4 regions of the Streptomyces sp. NPDC047022 genome follow, and region 1 is predicted to be linked to each of the others. Evidence: riboswitches for the same ligand, from Rfam matches in the RefSeq annotation. Region 1 holds a riboswitch; each other region holds the start of a gene.

What was found. A riboswitch is a leader RNA that binds a small molecule or an ion and turns the genes downstream of it on or off. The one in region 1 is predicted to bind cyclic di-AMP.
Region 2: it holds a riboswitch for cyclic di-AMP, as region 1 does, so the genes downstream of both, ABZ845_RS22835 (M23 family metallopeptidase) here and ABZ845_RS07625 (transglycosylase family protein) in region 1, are expected to answer to the same signal.
Region 3: it holds a riboswitch for cyclic di-AMP, as region 1 does, so the genes downstream of both, ABZ845_RS10145 (NlpC/P60 family protein) here and ABZ845_RS07625 (transglycosylase family protein) in region 1, are expected to answer to the same signal.
Region 4: it holds a riboswitch for cyclic di-AMP, as region 1 does, so the genes downstream of both, ABZ845_RS13925 (C40 family peptidase) here and ABZ845_RS07625 (transglycosylase family protein) in region 1, are expected to answer to the same signal.

What each region holds. Positions count from the first base shown of each region.
Region 1 is NZ_JBEYVV010000004.1:204,633-208,396, reverse strand. Features, by position in the region: gene eno (phosphopyruvate hydratase) at 1-846, opposite strand, end outside; gene ABZ845_RS07625 (transglycosylase family protein) at 1,168-1,842, opposite strand; cyclic di-AMP (ydaO/yuaA leader) riboswitch at 1,847-2,014, opposite strand; gene ABZ845_RS07620 (transglycosylase family protein) at 2,211-3,263, opposite strand; gene ABZ845_RS07615 (cytochrome P450) at 3,408-3,764, opposite strand, start outside.
Region 2 is NZ_JBEYVV010000024.1:49,617-53,380, forward strand. Features, by position in the region: gene ABZ845_RS22830 (GntR family transcriptional regulator) at 258-938, opposite strand; gene ABZ845_RS22835 (M23 family metallopeptidase) at 1,140-1,880, opposite strand; cyclic di-AMP (ydaO/yuaA leader) riboswitch at 1,893-2,065, opposite strand; gene ABZ845_RS22840 (pitrilysin family protein) at 2,295-3,683, opposite strand; gene ABZ845_RS22845 (pitrilysin family protein) at 3,680-3,764, opposite strand, start outside.
Region 3 is NZ_JBEYVV010000006.1:189,341-193,104, reverse strand. Features, by position in the region: gene ABZ845_RS10155 (MarR family transcriptional regulator) at 1-416, opposite strand, end outside; gene ABZ845_RS10150 (helix-turn-helix domain-containing protein) at 584-1,276, shown strand; cyclic di-AMP (ydaO/yuaA leader) riboswitch at 1,581-1,756, shown strand; gene ABZ845_RS10145 (NlpC/P60 family protein) at 1,764-2,966, shown strand; gene ABZ845_RS10140 (SsgA family sporulation/cell division regulator) at 3,069-3,428, opposite strand; gene ABZ845_RS10135 (hypothetical protein) at 3,501-3,764, opposite strand, start outside.
Region 4 is NZ_JBEYVV010000010.1:111,798-115,561, forward strand. Features, by position in the region: gene ABZ845_RS13915 (ATP-binding protein) at 173-631, shown strand; gene ABZ845_RS13920 (DUF6328 family protein) at 1,031-1,567, opposite strand; gene ABZ845_RS13925 (C40 family peptidase) at 1,669-2,142, opposite strand; cyclic di-AMP (ydaO/yuaA leader) riboswitch at 2,146-2,341, opposite strand; gene ABZ845_RS13930 (hypothetical protein) at 2,682-2,987, opposite strand; gene ABZ845_RS13935 (ATP-dependent Clp protease proteolytic subunit) at 2,995-3,630, opposite strand.

The DNA of each region.
Region 1 (3,764 bases):
GACGAGCGGGTAGGCCGCGACGAGCTCCTCGTAGTACTCCGTCATCTCGGCGGCGGAGCGCTCCTTGCCCTCGAAGAGGTACTTGCCGTCCTTGTAGAACTCGGAGGCGGCGACGTCCAGGGCGAGGGCGACCTGCTCACCGGGCACGTACCCGGCCTGCTTGACGGCCTCGAGGATGAGGTCCAGGGCCTCGCGGTTGGAGCCGAGGTTCGGGGCGAAGCCGCCCTCGTCGCCGAGGCCGGTGGAAAGACCCTTGGTCTTCAGCACCTTCTTGAGGGTGTGGTAGACCTCGGTGCCCCAGCGCAGGGCCTCGGAGAAGGACTCCGCGCCGATCGGGGCGATCATGAACTCCTGGATGTCCACGTTGGAGTCGGCGTGCGAGCCGCCGTTCAGGATGTTCATCATGGGTACCGGCAGCAGGTGCGCGTTCGGGCCGCCCAGGTAGCGGAAGAGGGGGAGGTCGCTGGCCTCGGAGGCCGCGTGGGCGACGGCGAGGGAGACGCCGAGGATGGCGTTGGCGCCGAGCGAGCCCTTGTTGTCGGTGGCGTCCAGGTCGAACATCGCCTGGTCGATCAGGCGCTGCTCGGTGGCGTCGTATCCGACGAGCTCCGGCCCGATCTGCTCGATGACGGCGAGGACCGCCTTCTCGACGCCCTTGCCCTGGTAGCGGTTGGGGTCGCCGTCACGGAGCTCGATGGCCTCGAAGGCGCCGGTGGAGGCACCGGACGGAACGGCGGCACGACCCGTGCTGCCGTCGTCGAGGCCGACCTCGACCTCGACCGTGGGGTTACCTCGGGAGTCCAGGATTTCCCGGGCTACGACGACGTCGATGGACGGCACGAGCATCTCCTTCTTGGATGTGACGCTGAGAGTGCGGCGCACTTTGCGACTAGAGCCTATCCGCCCCGGACCGGCGGTCGGCCGACCGACCGTCCCGTGGACAGGGTGACGGTCCACATTGTTTCACAGCGGAACAAAGAGGGAGGGAAGACCGGGGAAATCTCGGTGAAGAGTGCGGGTCGCGGAAGCGAAAAGACCCCGCTCCGGTGGGTACGGGGGGAACGCGCACCGGAGCGGGGAGCCCGTGGGGACGGGGAGGCCTCACGGTGACCCCCACGGTGGGGGTCACATCTGGGAGGACACTGTGAGCGGACTACCGGATTCCTGTCACTTCAGGTGCAGCTGCTGACCCGGGAAGATGAGGTCGGCGTCCTTGATGATGTCCTTGTTCAGCTCGAACAGCTTCTTCCAGCCGCCCTGCACATGGTGCTTCTCGGCGATCGCGCTGAGGGTGTCGCCCTTGACCACCTTGTACTCGCCGTCGCCCTTCTCGACCTTCTGACCGGACGGGGTGGTGACGGTCTTGTGCGGAGCCGCCGGACGCGCGGCCGAGCGGGAGGCCTTCTGCTCGGCGGGGCGGGGGGCGGCCTTCTTGGCGGCGGAGGGGGCGGCGGCGGCACCGGTGTACGGGGTGCTGGACAGGCCCCTGCCGCAGACCGGCCAGGCGCCCTTGCCCTGGCCCGCGAGGACCTTCTCGGCGACGGTTATCTGCTGCGCCTTGGTGGCCAGGTCGGCGCGGGAGGCGTAGGCGGTGCCACCGTAGGCGGCCCAGGTGGAGTTCGTGAACTGGAGGCCGCCGTAGAAGCCATTGCCGGTGTTGATGGACCAGTTGCCGCCGGACTCGCACTGGGCGACGGTGTCCCACTGGGCGGCGGTGGCGGCCGAGGCGCTGCCGGCCGCGAGCAGCGGGGCGGCGACGGCGGCACCGGTGACGCCGGCGAGCGTGACGGCACGAACGGCCTTGGACGGACGACGGTGCTTGCCCTTGCCGGAACACAGCATGGTTCGATCCCCTCACCGACGCCTGCGAGGTGAGCTGTCGGGTTCGGGCCGGTTGAGTTGCCCGGCCGCGCACCCCATGAGTGCGCGGCTCCACCCCAAGCCGCCCCCGGTCATCATCCGGGCGCGGCACTTACCTTGGGTCCCCCGCTCCTGCCTACGGCGCTTGACGCGACGACTGTTCCCACGCGGCCGCTGGCAGGATTCGGCGTTGCGACGCTGGGGCCCGCTGTGGCGAGCGAGACGACCGTAAGCAGGCGATCGTCCGAAAACCAAAGACGATCAGGGCCAATGAGACTCATCTCTCACTCTCACCAAACCGGACATTCATCGCGAAGCGGGGCGTGAACTCCCGGCTTCGCGGCAGCAGTTCAGGAATGGCCCGGGGTCGGCTCGGCGTCGAGCGCAAGGCTCTGGCCGGGGAATATGAGGTCGGGGTCGGCGCCGACGGTTCGCTTGTTCGCCTCGTACAGCTCGGCCCATCCGCCCTTGAGGTCAAGGGAGTCGGCGATGGCCGACAGGGTGTCTCCGGGGCGAACGGTGTAGGCGTCATCGGCCGTGTCACGCGCGGCACCGGAGTCACGGGAGGCATGGCGGCCTGACAAGTCGCCCGTACGGCCGCCCTCGGCGCCATCCTCGGCACTGCCGCCGCGATGGCGTCCGGCGCCCGGCGTCTTGTCCCCGCCGGCCTCCGAAGAGGAGTCGTCGCGGCCGGACTTGTCCGACTCGTCGTGCTTCGTCGCGGGGGCGGTGGAGCCGCCGGTACCGGAGCCCGCCTGGGCGCCGTCCGGAGTTCCGTCCGGCGAGGAGGAGCCGGAGGGGGAGGCGGGCGAGGACGGTGCCGGGGTCGCCGAAGCAGACGAGTCGGACGAGTTGGGCGAGCCGGATGCACCGGACGAGCCGGATGAGCCGGACGAGTCGGACAGGCCCGAGTCGATGCCGGAGTCCATGCCGGAGTCCATGCCGGAGCCGGAATCCGCGCCATGGCCGGAGCGGGAGCCGCCGGACAGGTCGTTCGCGAGGCCCGTGACGACGTCGGCGGAGCCGGAGTCCTCGTTCAGGCCGGAGGAGCGCCCGCAGCCGGGCCAGGCGGAGACGCCCCGGTCGGCGAGGATCTTCTCGGCGACGGCGATCTGCTGTGAACGGCTCGCCTGGTCGGGGCTGGCGGCGTAGTCGAGGCCGCCGTACTTGTCCCAGTCCTGCAACGTCAGCCGGAGCCCGCCGTAGTGGCCGTCTCCGGTGTCGGCGCTCCAGGAACCGCCGCTCTCGCACTGCGCGACCTGGTCCCACGTGGAGCCGCTGGCGGCGCTCGCGCCGGTGGCACCCAGGAGTGGGATCGCGATCGCGGAGCCGGTCACTCCTGCCGCGACGAGGATGGCAGGAGCCTGACGGGGGCGACGGTGACGACCGTTCCCGGAGAGCATGCGGTTGCCTTTCACACGACAGCAGTGGCCAACGTGGCGGTTGTGGCATGCCGCCGCGTTGCTGCGTGAACGTAACCGCAGACACCTGCTTGTCACAAGTTAATGCAGCGTAGATAACGTGAAGATCACATTACTGATATGCCGTCAGCTTTCTGCGACCGTCGGCGTGTTCGCCACCGGTGCGAACTCCACGGGGAGCGTGCGCAGTCCACGCATGATGAGCCCGCCGCGCCAGCGCAGATCGGCCGGTTCCACGGCGAGGCGCAGGTCCGGGAGGCGGGTGAGCAGCGTGGCGAGCGCGGTCTGGCCCTCCAGACGGGCGAGCGGGGCGCCGAGGCAATAGTGGATGCCGTGTCCGTATCCCAGGTGCTGGTTGTCCCGGCGGGAGAGGTCGAGGACATCCGGGTCGGCGAACCGCGCCGGATCCCGGTCGGCGGCTGCGAGCACGACCAGTACCGGGTCCCCTGGGGCGATGTCCTGACCGCCGATGGTGAGCGGCTG
Region 2 (3,764 bases), on a different contig from region 1:
TTCGGGCGCCCTGGGGAGCCCTCGGGCGTCCCCCCACGGCTCAGCCGCGTCGGCCCACGGGAAGGCGCGGCTTCGCCGTATGCGCGGCACGCAATTCGGCGGCGCACGGAGGAAGGCACAAAAGCGCGCGGCACGCGAAAATCACGCCACCCGTTTTCCCGGGCACACGGAAATAAAGACATCCGGAAGAGCCGCTCACCGAATGCCGCCGCGAATACCTCTCTTTGTATACGGCGCCCGCGTTAATGCCGGAGTCCCTACATGTTTACGGGGTGTTTCGAAGTCCTCACGCGGTCGGCGCCGCCCGCCCGGCCGGGGAAGCGCAGCCGGTGCGCCGCGGTCGTCCGTTCGGCGTGGAGAGCCATGATCGCCCGGGCGCGCTCGCCGTCGCCGCGTGCGACGGCGTCCACGATGGCGCCGTGCTCCGCCCAGGACTCCAGGGGGCTGAGCGGCGCCTCCACGACGTACATCCAGGCGATCTTATGCCGCAGCTGGGCGAGCGCGGAGGTCAGCGCGGGGCTCGCGCTGGCCTGGGCGAGCGTCTCGTGGAACCAGGCACCCAGCGAGCGCAGATCCTCGCCGCCGCCCCTCCTGGCCCGCTCCTGACCCAGTCTGACCAGGCCGCGCAGGACCTTGAGATGGGCCTCCGTGCGGCGCTGCGCGGCCCGCGCGGCACCGAGCGGCTCCAGGAGTAACCGCATCTCCAGGAGGTCGCCGCCCTCCTGATCGGTGGGTTCCGCCACGCACGCGCCGGCGTGCCTGCGGGTGACCACGAAGCCCTCGGCCTCCAGTGTGCGCAGCGCCTCGCGCACGGGGACGCGGGAGACGCCGTACCGGCGCGCGAGAAGCTCCTCGGTGAGCCGGCTGCCGCGTGCGTGGACACCCGAGACGATGTCGTCACGGATCGCCGTGCATACCGCGTGCGCCGGAATACGCATGTCCGACCTCCGCCTTAATTCCCGCGAAACGTCGCCGATCGGCGTGTGTTCAACCGACTCTATTGCAGCGGAGCGGAATTTCCGACGGCGGGCCGGAATCCATGGATATTTTTTGGACAAACAGCGGTTCGAAACGACAACGGCCCCGGCACTGAGCCGGGGCCGCCGCGGTACGGCACACGGTGCACGTACGAACGTTCGTCAGACGTTCACGCCGTGCGACCGCAGGTAGGCGACGGGGTCGATGTCCGAGCCGTACTCGGGGGACGTACGGGCCTCGAAGTGCAGGTGCGGCCCGGTGGTGTTTCCCGTGGCTCCCGAAAGCGCTATCCGGCTGCCCGGGGTGACCCGCTGCCCCACCGAGACGCCGATGGACGAGAGATGGCCGTACTGGGTGTAGGAGCCGTCGTTCATCCTGATGACGATCTGGTTGCCGTACGCGCCGCCCCAGCCCGTCTCGACGACCGTGCCGGCGCCCACGGCGTGCACGGGGGTTCCGGTGGCGGCGTGGAAGTCGATGCCGGTGTGGGCGCCGGAGGACCACAGGGATCCACCGGTGCGGTAGCCCGTGGAGACATAGGAGCCGTAGATCGGCGCCACGAAGGTGTTCAGGCGGCGGCGCTCGGCCTCGCGGGCGGCGCGCTCCTTGGCCTCCCGCTCCTTGGCGGCCAGCTTGCGCGCGGCCTCCTCGGCCTGCTTCCGCTCGGCTGCCTGCTTCTGGGCGGCGGCCTGGGCGTCGATCTTGTCGGCGACCGAGTCCCCGAGAGCGACGGCCCGCATCAGACCGGTCTGCTCCACGGGAGCGCCGGCGGCGAGCGCCGGCGCGGACAGCGTGCCGATGACGCCGGTGGTGGTGAGTGCCGCGACGCCCACGGCGTTCGCGGTCGTACGCCTCATGCTGCTGGGACGACGGTGCTTCCCGGTGGCGCAGGTGAACGCCATGAAGTGGCTGGTCCTTTCCTTCCCTCTCGCCTACCGGGTTAGCTGACGGGTTCGGAGCAGGAAGGTCTCCTACGGGCTTGCGCCCGATTCACCCCAGGGACATGGGCGCCTCCGGTCGCGAAGGCGCAGGGTGGGTCCCCGGCTCCCCTGGCTCGCGCCGTACGGGGACTCGGCGATGGCTGTCCGGTGCCGCGGGTGCGGCGCACTGCCTGACGGACAGCCCGGACGACGCTAGAAGGACCGTCTTTCCAACACCAAACCGGCAGCGGTGTTTGTAGCGCATCCCACAGGGCAGACAGGCAACCTCGCGGCAATACGGACAAACACACGGGGCCGGGGCCCTGGTGGTGAAAAGACCGCCAGGGCCCCGGCCACGCGCCCCGCGGGGCGCCGCCGAGCGTGCGTGGTGTCCTGCTACTCCGCGGGTACGACGCTCACTTCGCCGATGCCCAGTTGCCTCACGGGCTCCTCGATATGCGCGGCATCGCCGACGAGGACGGTCACCAGACGGTCCACGGGGAACGCGTTCACGACGGCTGCCGTCGCCTCCACCGTGCCGGTGGCCGCGAGTGCCTGATACAGCGTCGCCTGGAAGTCGTCCGGAAGGTGCTGCTCGACCTGGTCGGCGAGCGTGCTCGCGACGGCGGCGGCCGTCTCGAACTTCAGCGGTGCCACGCCGACCAGATTCTGCACGGCGACATCGCGCTCGGCGTCCGTCAGGCCCTCGGCCGCCAGCGTGCGCAGTACCTTCCAGAGGTCGTCGAGCGCCGGACCGGTGTTCGGCGTGTCGACGGAGCCGCTGATGGCCAGCATCGCGGCGCCCGTGCCGTCGGGCGCGGAGCGCAGCACCTGACCGAACGCCCGCACCCCGTAGGTGTAGCCCTTCTCCTCGCGCAGGACCCGGTCCAGACGCGAGGTGAGGGTCCCGCCCAGACAGTAGGTACCGAGCACCTGGGGGGGCCACACGCGGTCATGCCGGTCGGCTCCGATCCGGCCGATCAGCAGCTGCGTCTGGACGGCTCCGGGGCGGTCCACGATGATCACTCGGCCGGTGTCGTCCGCCGTCACCGGCGGCACGGGACGCGGGCCGGCGGGGGCTCCCGTCCAGGCGCCGAGGGTGTCCGCGAGCAGCTCGTCGAGGTCGATCCCGGTGAGGTCCCCGACCACGACCGCGGTGGCGGTCGCCGGGCGGACATGGCGCTCGTAGAAGGCGCGGACGGCGGCGGAGTCGATGCGCGAGACCGTCTCCTCGGTGCCCTGGCGCGGGCGCGACATGCGCGAGGACGCCGGAAACAGCTCCTTGGAGAGCTCCTTCGCGGCACGCCGGGCCGGGTTGGCGGTCTCATGGGGGATCTCGTCGAGGCGGTTGCGCACCAGGCGGTCCACCTCGCTGTCCTCGAACGCCGGCGACCTCAGGGCGTCGGCGAGCAGCCCGAGTGCCTTCGGCAGGCGGGAGACCGGCACTTCGAGGGACAGGCGCACGCCGGGGTGATCGGCGTGCGCGTCGAGGGTGGCGCCGCAGCGCTCGAGCTCCGCGGCGAACTCCTCGGCGGAGTGCTTGTCGGTGCCCTCGGAGAACGCGCGCGCCATGATCGTGGCGACGCCGTCGAGTCCGTCGGGCTCGGCGTCCAGGGGCGCGTCGAGCATCACCTCGACGGCGACGACCCGCTGGCCGGGGCGGTGGCAGCGCAGCACGGTCAGGCCGTTGCCGAGCGCGCCGCGCTCGGGCGCCGGGAAGGCCCAGGGCCGGGCCTCGCCGGGCTGGGGCTGCGGGTGGAAGTCCATGGTCGCGAGCTCGGTCACTTCGCCGACTCCTCGTCTTCGCTGGTGCCTTCGGCGGCGGTGGTCTCTGCTGCTTCGGCGGTCTCGGCTCCGGGTGCGACC
Region 3 (3,764 bases), on a different contig from region 1:
GGCAGAGCGGTCTTCACCGCCTGCTGCTCGGCTTCGGTCAGTTCCTCCATGAGCTCCTGAAGGGCCTGGGCGCGTTCGGCCCGCCGCTGCCGGACCACCTCGAGGCCGATGTCGGTGGCCTCCACCAGCACGCCGCGGCCGTCGCTGCGGTCCGCGGCGCGCCGCACCAGGCCCGCACGCTCCATGCGCGTGACGAGCTGGGTCATGTTGGGCTGGGAGGCGTTCTCGGCCCGAGCGAGTTCGGTCAGCCTCTGCGGTCCCTCGCGGCCGAGCCGGGCGAGCGCGGAGGACGCCGCCGCGCTCAGGCCGCCGGCCGTGGCGCTGTGGCGTACATACCGGACCATCTGCTCGACGGCGGTCATCAAGTCCTCCGACGACACCTGAGGGGCCGCCGGATCCATAACCCGCTTATGCATAACCGCATCATGCACTTACATGTAGCGTGAAACAAGTCCTGTGCACCCGGCCGCCCACGACTCGATCTGCGCCTCCCGCCATTCGGTGGCGCGACAGACCCCTCCCCCATCAGGTGATACGAGGCACACCGCCGATTTCGAGGGGGCCCTCATGTTACGCTCGACACATGAGCCCCCGTTCCGCTCTCCCCGCGCCCGAGGCACCGGCCAAACCACTGCGCCGAGACGCGCAGCGCAACCGGGACGCGATCGTGGCCGCCGCCCGCGACGCGTTCGCGGTCGAGGGCGTGGGCGCCTCGCTCGAGGGCGTGGCCCGTCAGGCCGGCGTCGCCATCGGCACGCTCTACCGGCACTTCCCCACCCGGCTCGCCCTGGTCGAAGAGCTCTTCGCGGCAAAGTTCACCGATCTGCTCGACGCCGCCGAAGAAGCGGCGGCCATGGACGACGCCTGGCAGGGGTTCTGCCACTACCTGGAGAGGTTCGCCGAACTCCAGGCGTGCGACCGCGCCTTCAACGACCTCGTCTCGTCCAAGCTGCCGACCCACGCGGTCAGTTGCCAGTCCGTCGAGCGCGCGAAGGAACTGGCCGACCAGATCTTCCACAACGCCCAGCAGCAGGGAGTCCTGCGGGACGACGTCGTTCCCGAGGACCTCGCCTTCGTCATGTGGTCGCAGGCGGGCATCATCCAGGCGACCCGCACCGTCGCCCCCAACGCCTGGCGGCGCCACCTCCATCTGATGCTCGACGCGTTCCGCGCCCAGTGCGCCCATGAACTCCCCGAGCCCCCGCTCACTCGCCGGCAGGTCGATGAATCCCTCACCGCCTTCGAGTGCCGCGAGGATGCCTGCGCCGAGTGCTGAACAGGCGTTCTTGGCAACGATCGCCTCGTAGCCGACCGCGCGTTCCTCATATCTCGTGGCCACGGCCCGATTCCGTTGGAGCCGGTTCTTCGAGAACCGTCTCTCCAATGCCGACGGCATGAGCGGTACTGCGGCCCCGCTCGCGGCGTCACGCTCCGCGAACAGGGCGACACAGCGGAGGAGTCCCGCTTGAAGTCACGAAAATGTATCGGGCATATCACCCACCAACCTTCACAGGGGCCACATCAGTTGGCTACCGTCACGGGCGGGCCGTACGGCACCCACCGGCGAACGTCGCCGGGCCGCTCGGCCTCCGCCGAGTCCGGCGTGCCCCCTTCACGGCATCCGGAGCCGGGGACCCAACCGACCTTGGGGTGAATCGGCCCAGCCTCCCGCGGGGAATTGGGCTGTAGGGCAACCCTTCCGAACCACCCGCCCGAACCCGACAGCTAACTCGGTAGGCGGAAAATGGAAGGAGTCGCCTCCCTTGGCGTCGCATCGCAAGTCGCGCCCCGCCAGTGCCCTGGTAACGGGCATACGCACCCCCGCCATCGCCACGGCCGCGCTCACCACCGTGGCCCTGTTGTCCCAGACCGCCAACGCCGCCCCCTCCTCCGACGGAAAGCCGAGCGTCGAGGAGGTCGAGAAGAAGGTCGACGACCTGTACCACCAGGCGGAGTCGGCTACCGACAAGTACAACGAGGCCAAGGAGAAGGCCGACAAGCAGCGCAAGAGCGTCGACACCTTGCTGGACGACGTCGCCCGGCGCACGGAGAAGCTCAACAAGGCGCGTGAGGAACTGGGTACGTTCGCCGCCGCCCAGTACCGGACGGGGGCCGCCGCGCCCGACACCGCCACCTTCTTCCTCGCGAACTCGCCGCAGGACTACTTCGACCAGACCCAGCTGATGGGCAGGCTGACCTCACGGGAAAAGGGCGCGGTCGACGACTACGTCACCCAGCAGTCGGCGACCATGAAGCAGCGGCAGGAGGCCGCCAAGAGCCTCCAGACGCTGACCGCGTCGCAGAACGAGCTGAAGACCGAGAAGGCCGCCGTGCAGCAGAAGCTCGCCTCGGCTCGCCAACTGCTCTCCGAGCTGACGGCGCAGGAGAAGGCCCGGCTCGCCGCGATCGAGAAGCAGAAGCAGGAGGAGGCCGCGCGCAAGGCCGCGGAGCTCGCGAAAGAGCAGGCGGCCGCGGAGGCGGCGCAGAAAGCCGCCGCCGCGAGATCCTCGAGCTCGTCCGGTTCTTCCGGCTCGACGACCTCTACGGGTTCGACCGGTTCGACGGGCTCGACGGGCTCGACCGGCTCGTCCTCGGACTCCTCGTACACCGCCAAGGCCGCAAAGGCGCTCGCCTTCGCCCGCGCGCAGATCGGCAAGCCGTACGTCTGGGGCGCCACCGGTCCCGGCTCCTACGACTGCTCCGGCCTCACCTCGGCCGCCTGGAGGGCTGCGGGCGTGAATCTGCCGCGGACCACGTACGACCAGGTCAACGTGGGCACCACGGTTTCCCTGGCCAATGCGCAGCCGGGTGACCTCGTCTTCTTCTACGACGACATCAGCCACGTCGGCATCTACATCGGCAACGGCATGATGATCCACGCTCCGAAGCCCGGCGCATACGTCCGCGAGGAGTCGATCTACTACGGCGGTGAGTCGATCATCCACAGCGTGGTACGGCCGGCCTGAGTGACGGCGGCGAGCGTCTTCCGGGTGAAGCCGGACGGCCGCCCGAGTTCTGCGTTGTACCAGAGCTCGGGCGTCTTCCGGCCAGGAGCTGACATCCGGGGTTCAGCCCGCCAGCAGATGCGCCAGCTCCGCATCCAGGTCCAAGTGCTCCGGCTCGGACCCGGGCGGCACCATGAGCCGCGTTTCGCCGAGGAAGGATTCCACGCCGTCCGCCGGGAGTTCGAGCAGGACCGAACCCGCCGGCGGGCTGAGGGCGATGTAGAGCACATCCCTGCCGAGTCCGTCGCCCGACCACATGCGGACGTCTCCATGACCCGCGTGCCCCCGCAGGGCCTCGGTCAGCGTGTCGCGGCTGAAGAACCACTCGACCACCGCGCCGTCCGTGCCGCCGCCAGTCTCGAAGACGGCGCGGACGGCGTAGGGGTCCCCGGCCTCGTAGTGGAGTTCCATGGACAACGGCATGGACAGCTCACGTGACAGGACGAGCCGTACGGGCAGCTCGTACGCCACGGCTCTCGACGCTTTCACGGTCCGTCAGTGCTGGGCGGTCAGCAGCTGGTCCACGATCCAGAGGTCGACGCTGCCGTTCCGGACCGGGGTCACGTCCTTCCACCAGCCGTGGTTCCAGACGTAGAGGCGGTGACCGTCCCAGCGGAACTGTCCCTCCTGGTACGCGGCGGGCTTGCCACTGCGGACGCCGTGGTCCTCGTGGCTGACGACCGAGGCCCGGTCTACAGGTCCGGACGTCGCCGCCGACGCCGTACCACCGGCGCCGAGAACGGCTCCGCCCACGATCAG
Region 4 (3,764 bases), on a different contig from region 1:
TCGGTCGTCGGAGAGTTCACCGCTTCGGGCGACAGATATATGCATATCTTGAGGGATCGCACCCAGTCGGGCCCCGGTGGTGGCAGGCTGACGCCAGCACCAGTCCGGGACCGTTACGCGCACCAGCCGCTCCGTGTCGGACCCCGGTCCCGTGGAAAGGGACGACGTCGCCATGGCAGACCACCAGGAAGCCTCCGTCACTCTGCCGAGCGATCCCGCCTCGGTCGCAGCAGCCCGGCGGTACGTGTCCGACGTCCTCACCGAGTGGGGCCTGCCGGGCGATGCCGAAGTCGCCGACACCGTACGCCTGATCGTCTCCGAGCTCGCCACCAACGCCGTGCAGCACACCCTCGGGCAGTCGCCCACCTTCACGGTCGACATCGCGCTGGACCGCGACGAGTTACTGCACATCGGCGTCACCGACAGCCACCCCCGCTTTCCCAAGCGCCTGCCCGCGGCCGTGCAGCAGGACAACGGCCGCGGCATGGTGATCATCCGCTGGCTCACCGCGGAACGCGGTGGCACGCTGAACGTGCGGCCCACACCGGAGGGCGGCAAAACCGTCTCCATCGAGCTTCCGTGGACCTCTCCGGTGCCCTCGGCCACGGCGGGCGGACAGCAGGAGCCCTGAACTCCTGAGCTGTGCCGTGCCGCCCGGCCGAAGGCGCCGCGCAACAGGGCGCGGACGGGCGCGGCAGGCGCCCGCGGCGGGCGACGCCTCGTCGCCGCCGTGCGCGACCGGGATCGCAGGACGCAGGGCGCCCGGCTCCAGGGGACGTGACGCGCTGGGTGTCGCCGCGGTCCTGGCCACCGTCCCAGGCACCACCGCGCCCCCGGGGCCCGCGCTCACCACGGCGCAGACCAGGGCGTGACCCGGCGTCTCGGCCGGCATCGACCATATGGGTCAGCGCCAGGTCGGTGTCGCCCGCCGCCACCGCGTGGCCCCGGTCGGCGCGTCGTGGTCCGCTGCTGGACGGACCGGCCAGGACGGTGGCCGCACCGCCCCGTATCGCGCGGTCCCTGGAAGGTGTCACCGGGAGTGCCCTGACGGCTCATGGCCTTCTGCTTCTCCTGGAGCCGCCGGCGGTGTGACGACGGCCCGCCGCACCAGCCGGGGCAGGAGCAGCCACAGCCCGACGCAGACCAGGAAGGTGCCCGCGCCCGCGGCGAGACCGGCCGCGCGGCCGAGCGACACATCCACCACCAGCAGCACGGACCCCGTGAACGCCAGGGTCAGTACCGCCATCCCGAACGCGGCCAGGCGGGAGGAGACCCGCACGATCGTCGGCTTGGCGTGCTGCTGGAAGAGCGTGCGGTGCAACGCGGCGGGCGCGGTGAACAGGGCGGCGGCCAGCACGGACAGCAGCAGCGTGCTGACGTACGTGGCGCGCTGCACCGTGTCCAGGGACGGGAAGCGCTGCGTGAAGGCCAGGGTGAGCAGAAAGGCGAAGAGGATCTGCACCCCGGTCTGGGAGACGCGCAGCTCCTGGAGCAGTTCGGTGAAGTTGCGGTCGGCGCGCTCCAGCGGCGTCTCGTTCCGCGTCTGGTCGGGTGCTCGGTCGGCCATGGAGAACAAGTAACCGTTTCCGCCCGGCCTCACGCTCCGGCGGGGTGACGGCGTGGCGCGCGCCACCCCGCCGGACGGGTCAGCCGACCCTGCCGGACGGGTCAGCCGACCCTGCCGTACCACACGCTCTTCGTCCAGATCTTCTCCAGCCTGACCACGGACCCGGTCTTCGGCGAGTGCCAGATCTTCCCCTTCCCGGCGTAGATGCCGACGTGGTAGACGTACCTGCCCGAATGGAAGAACACCAGGTCTCCCGCCCTGCGCTGCGAGGCGGAGACGTGGTGCGTCCGGTTGTACTGGGCCGCGGCCGTACGGGGCAGGCTCTTGCCCGCCTTCTTGTACGCGTAGAGCGTGAGCCCCGAGCAGTCGAAGCGACGCGGCCCGGTGGCGCCGTACTGGTAGGGGGACCCCTTCTTGGCCGCCGCGACCTGGAGTGCCTTGTACGCCACGGTCGCGGCGGAGGCGTCACCGGACAGGCCCGGGACCACGATGCTTCCGCCGACGGCGGCGAGGGTGAGGGCCGAGGCGGTGCCGGCCCGGGTGAGCAGCGACGGGACACGATTGAGCGCAGTCATGCGCAACCCTTCGTCAGCCGCCTGTGAAGGATGACCTGTCGGATTCGGACTGGCGAAGTAGCCCGGCCGCTCGCGCGGCTTCACCCCAAGGACCGCCCGGATCTCTCCGGCGGCCCGCCTTGCTGGGTCCTCCACTCCTGCCGATCCACTCCTGTCGACCGGTCATCCGGGCGGCGGCAGGACTCGGCGTCCGCCCGGACCGCCCCGCCGCGGTGGCGGGGGCTTGTCGTCAGGAAGGGATCTTCACCCACGGGTATGGAAAAATCACAGCGAAATCGGGGGTTTGTGGCGTTACTCACCACTCACCCGTTCGGGCTGACACTGCTGTGTTCGAGGGATGCTGATGGACCGTCCGAGGCTCCGACCTGCGCCGCAGCGCCTCATCCCGCCCTGGAATCAGACGCGTTGGGCGACCGGCCCGGGACCCCGGACGGCGCAAGCCCCTACTCCGCGCGACGGTCCACCATTCGGTCCGCTCGTGTCGCGATGGACGCGTCAACACCCGGCGGGAGAAGGGCGGATGATCGTATGTCGGTCCCTCAGTCGGCCCCCGGAGGCACCGTCACCCGGGCCGCGCGGCGTTCACCGTCGAGCACGCGCAACGCGCGGGCCAGGGTGGGACCGTGGAGTTCGCTCTCACCGCGCTGGTGCATCAGCGCCAGCGCATCGCGCAGGGCTGTCGCCTTGCCCACCAGGGCCTGTGCGGCTCGCAGTCCACTGTAGGTGCCGTCGGAGCGGGCGGGGTTGATGCGGCCGAGGAGGTCGACCACGTCGAGGTAGCGGTCGATCAGTTCACCTTCGGCGCGGGTCAGCGCGGGCAGCGGGGGAAGTTCGGGCGGCAGCATACGGGGCTCACTTCGTGCCGGGCGCAGTACGCCCGGCCCTGCGGCTCGGGATGACGGCGTCCACCAGTCCGTACGCCACCGCGGCCGGTGCGTCGAGGATCGTGTCCCGTTCGATGTCGGCGGCGATCCGCTCGGGGCTCTGCCCCGTGTGCCGGACGAGTATGTCCTCCAGTTGCTCCCGGCTGCGCACCAACTCCTCGGCCTGGATGACCAGGTCGCTGGTCTGCCCCTCCACCGGCTCCGGCAGGGAGGGCTGATGGATCAGCACGCGTGCGCCGGGAAGAGCGAACCGCTTGCCAGGCGTGCCCCCGGCGAGCAGCACCGCCGCGGCCGACGCCGCCTGGCCGAGGCAGACCGTTTCCACGTCGCAGGCGACGTACTGCATCGTGTCGTAGATGGCCGTCATGGCCGTGAACGAACCGCCGGGGGAGTTGATGTACAGCGAGATGTCCCGGTCCGGATCCAGATATTCGAGGTGCATGAACTGCGCCATCACATCGTTCGCCGATGTGTCGTCGACCGGTGTCCCGAGGAACACGATGCGCTCCTCCAGCAGCTTCGCGTACGGGTCGAGGGTCCGCTGTCCGTAGCCGGTGCGTTCCGTGAACTCGGGCAGGACATGGCGGGCGGACGGTCGGGTCATGGCAGGCGCCTCCTTGGAGCACTCTCGGATCGGATCGCTCTGTAAAAAATGTACAGGACGTACGCTTGCCTGGGTGGGCGGCATGCTGAGAGCGAAAGTGCTCGCGCTTCGGGCGTGTCCCCGACACGGGGGCG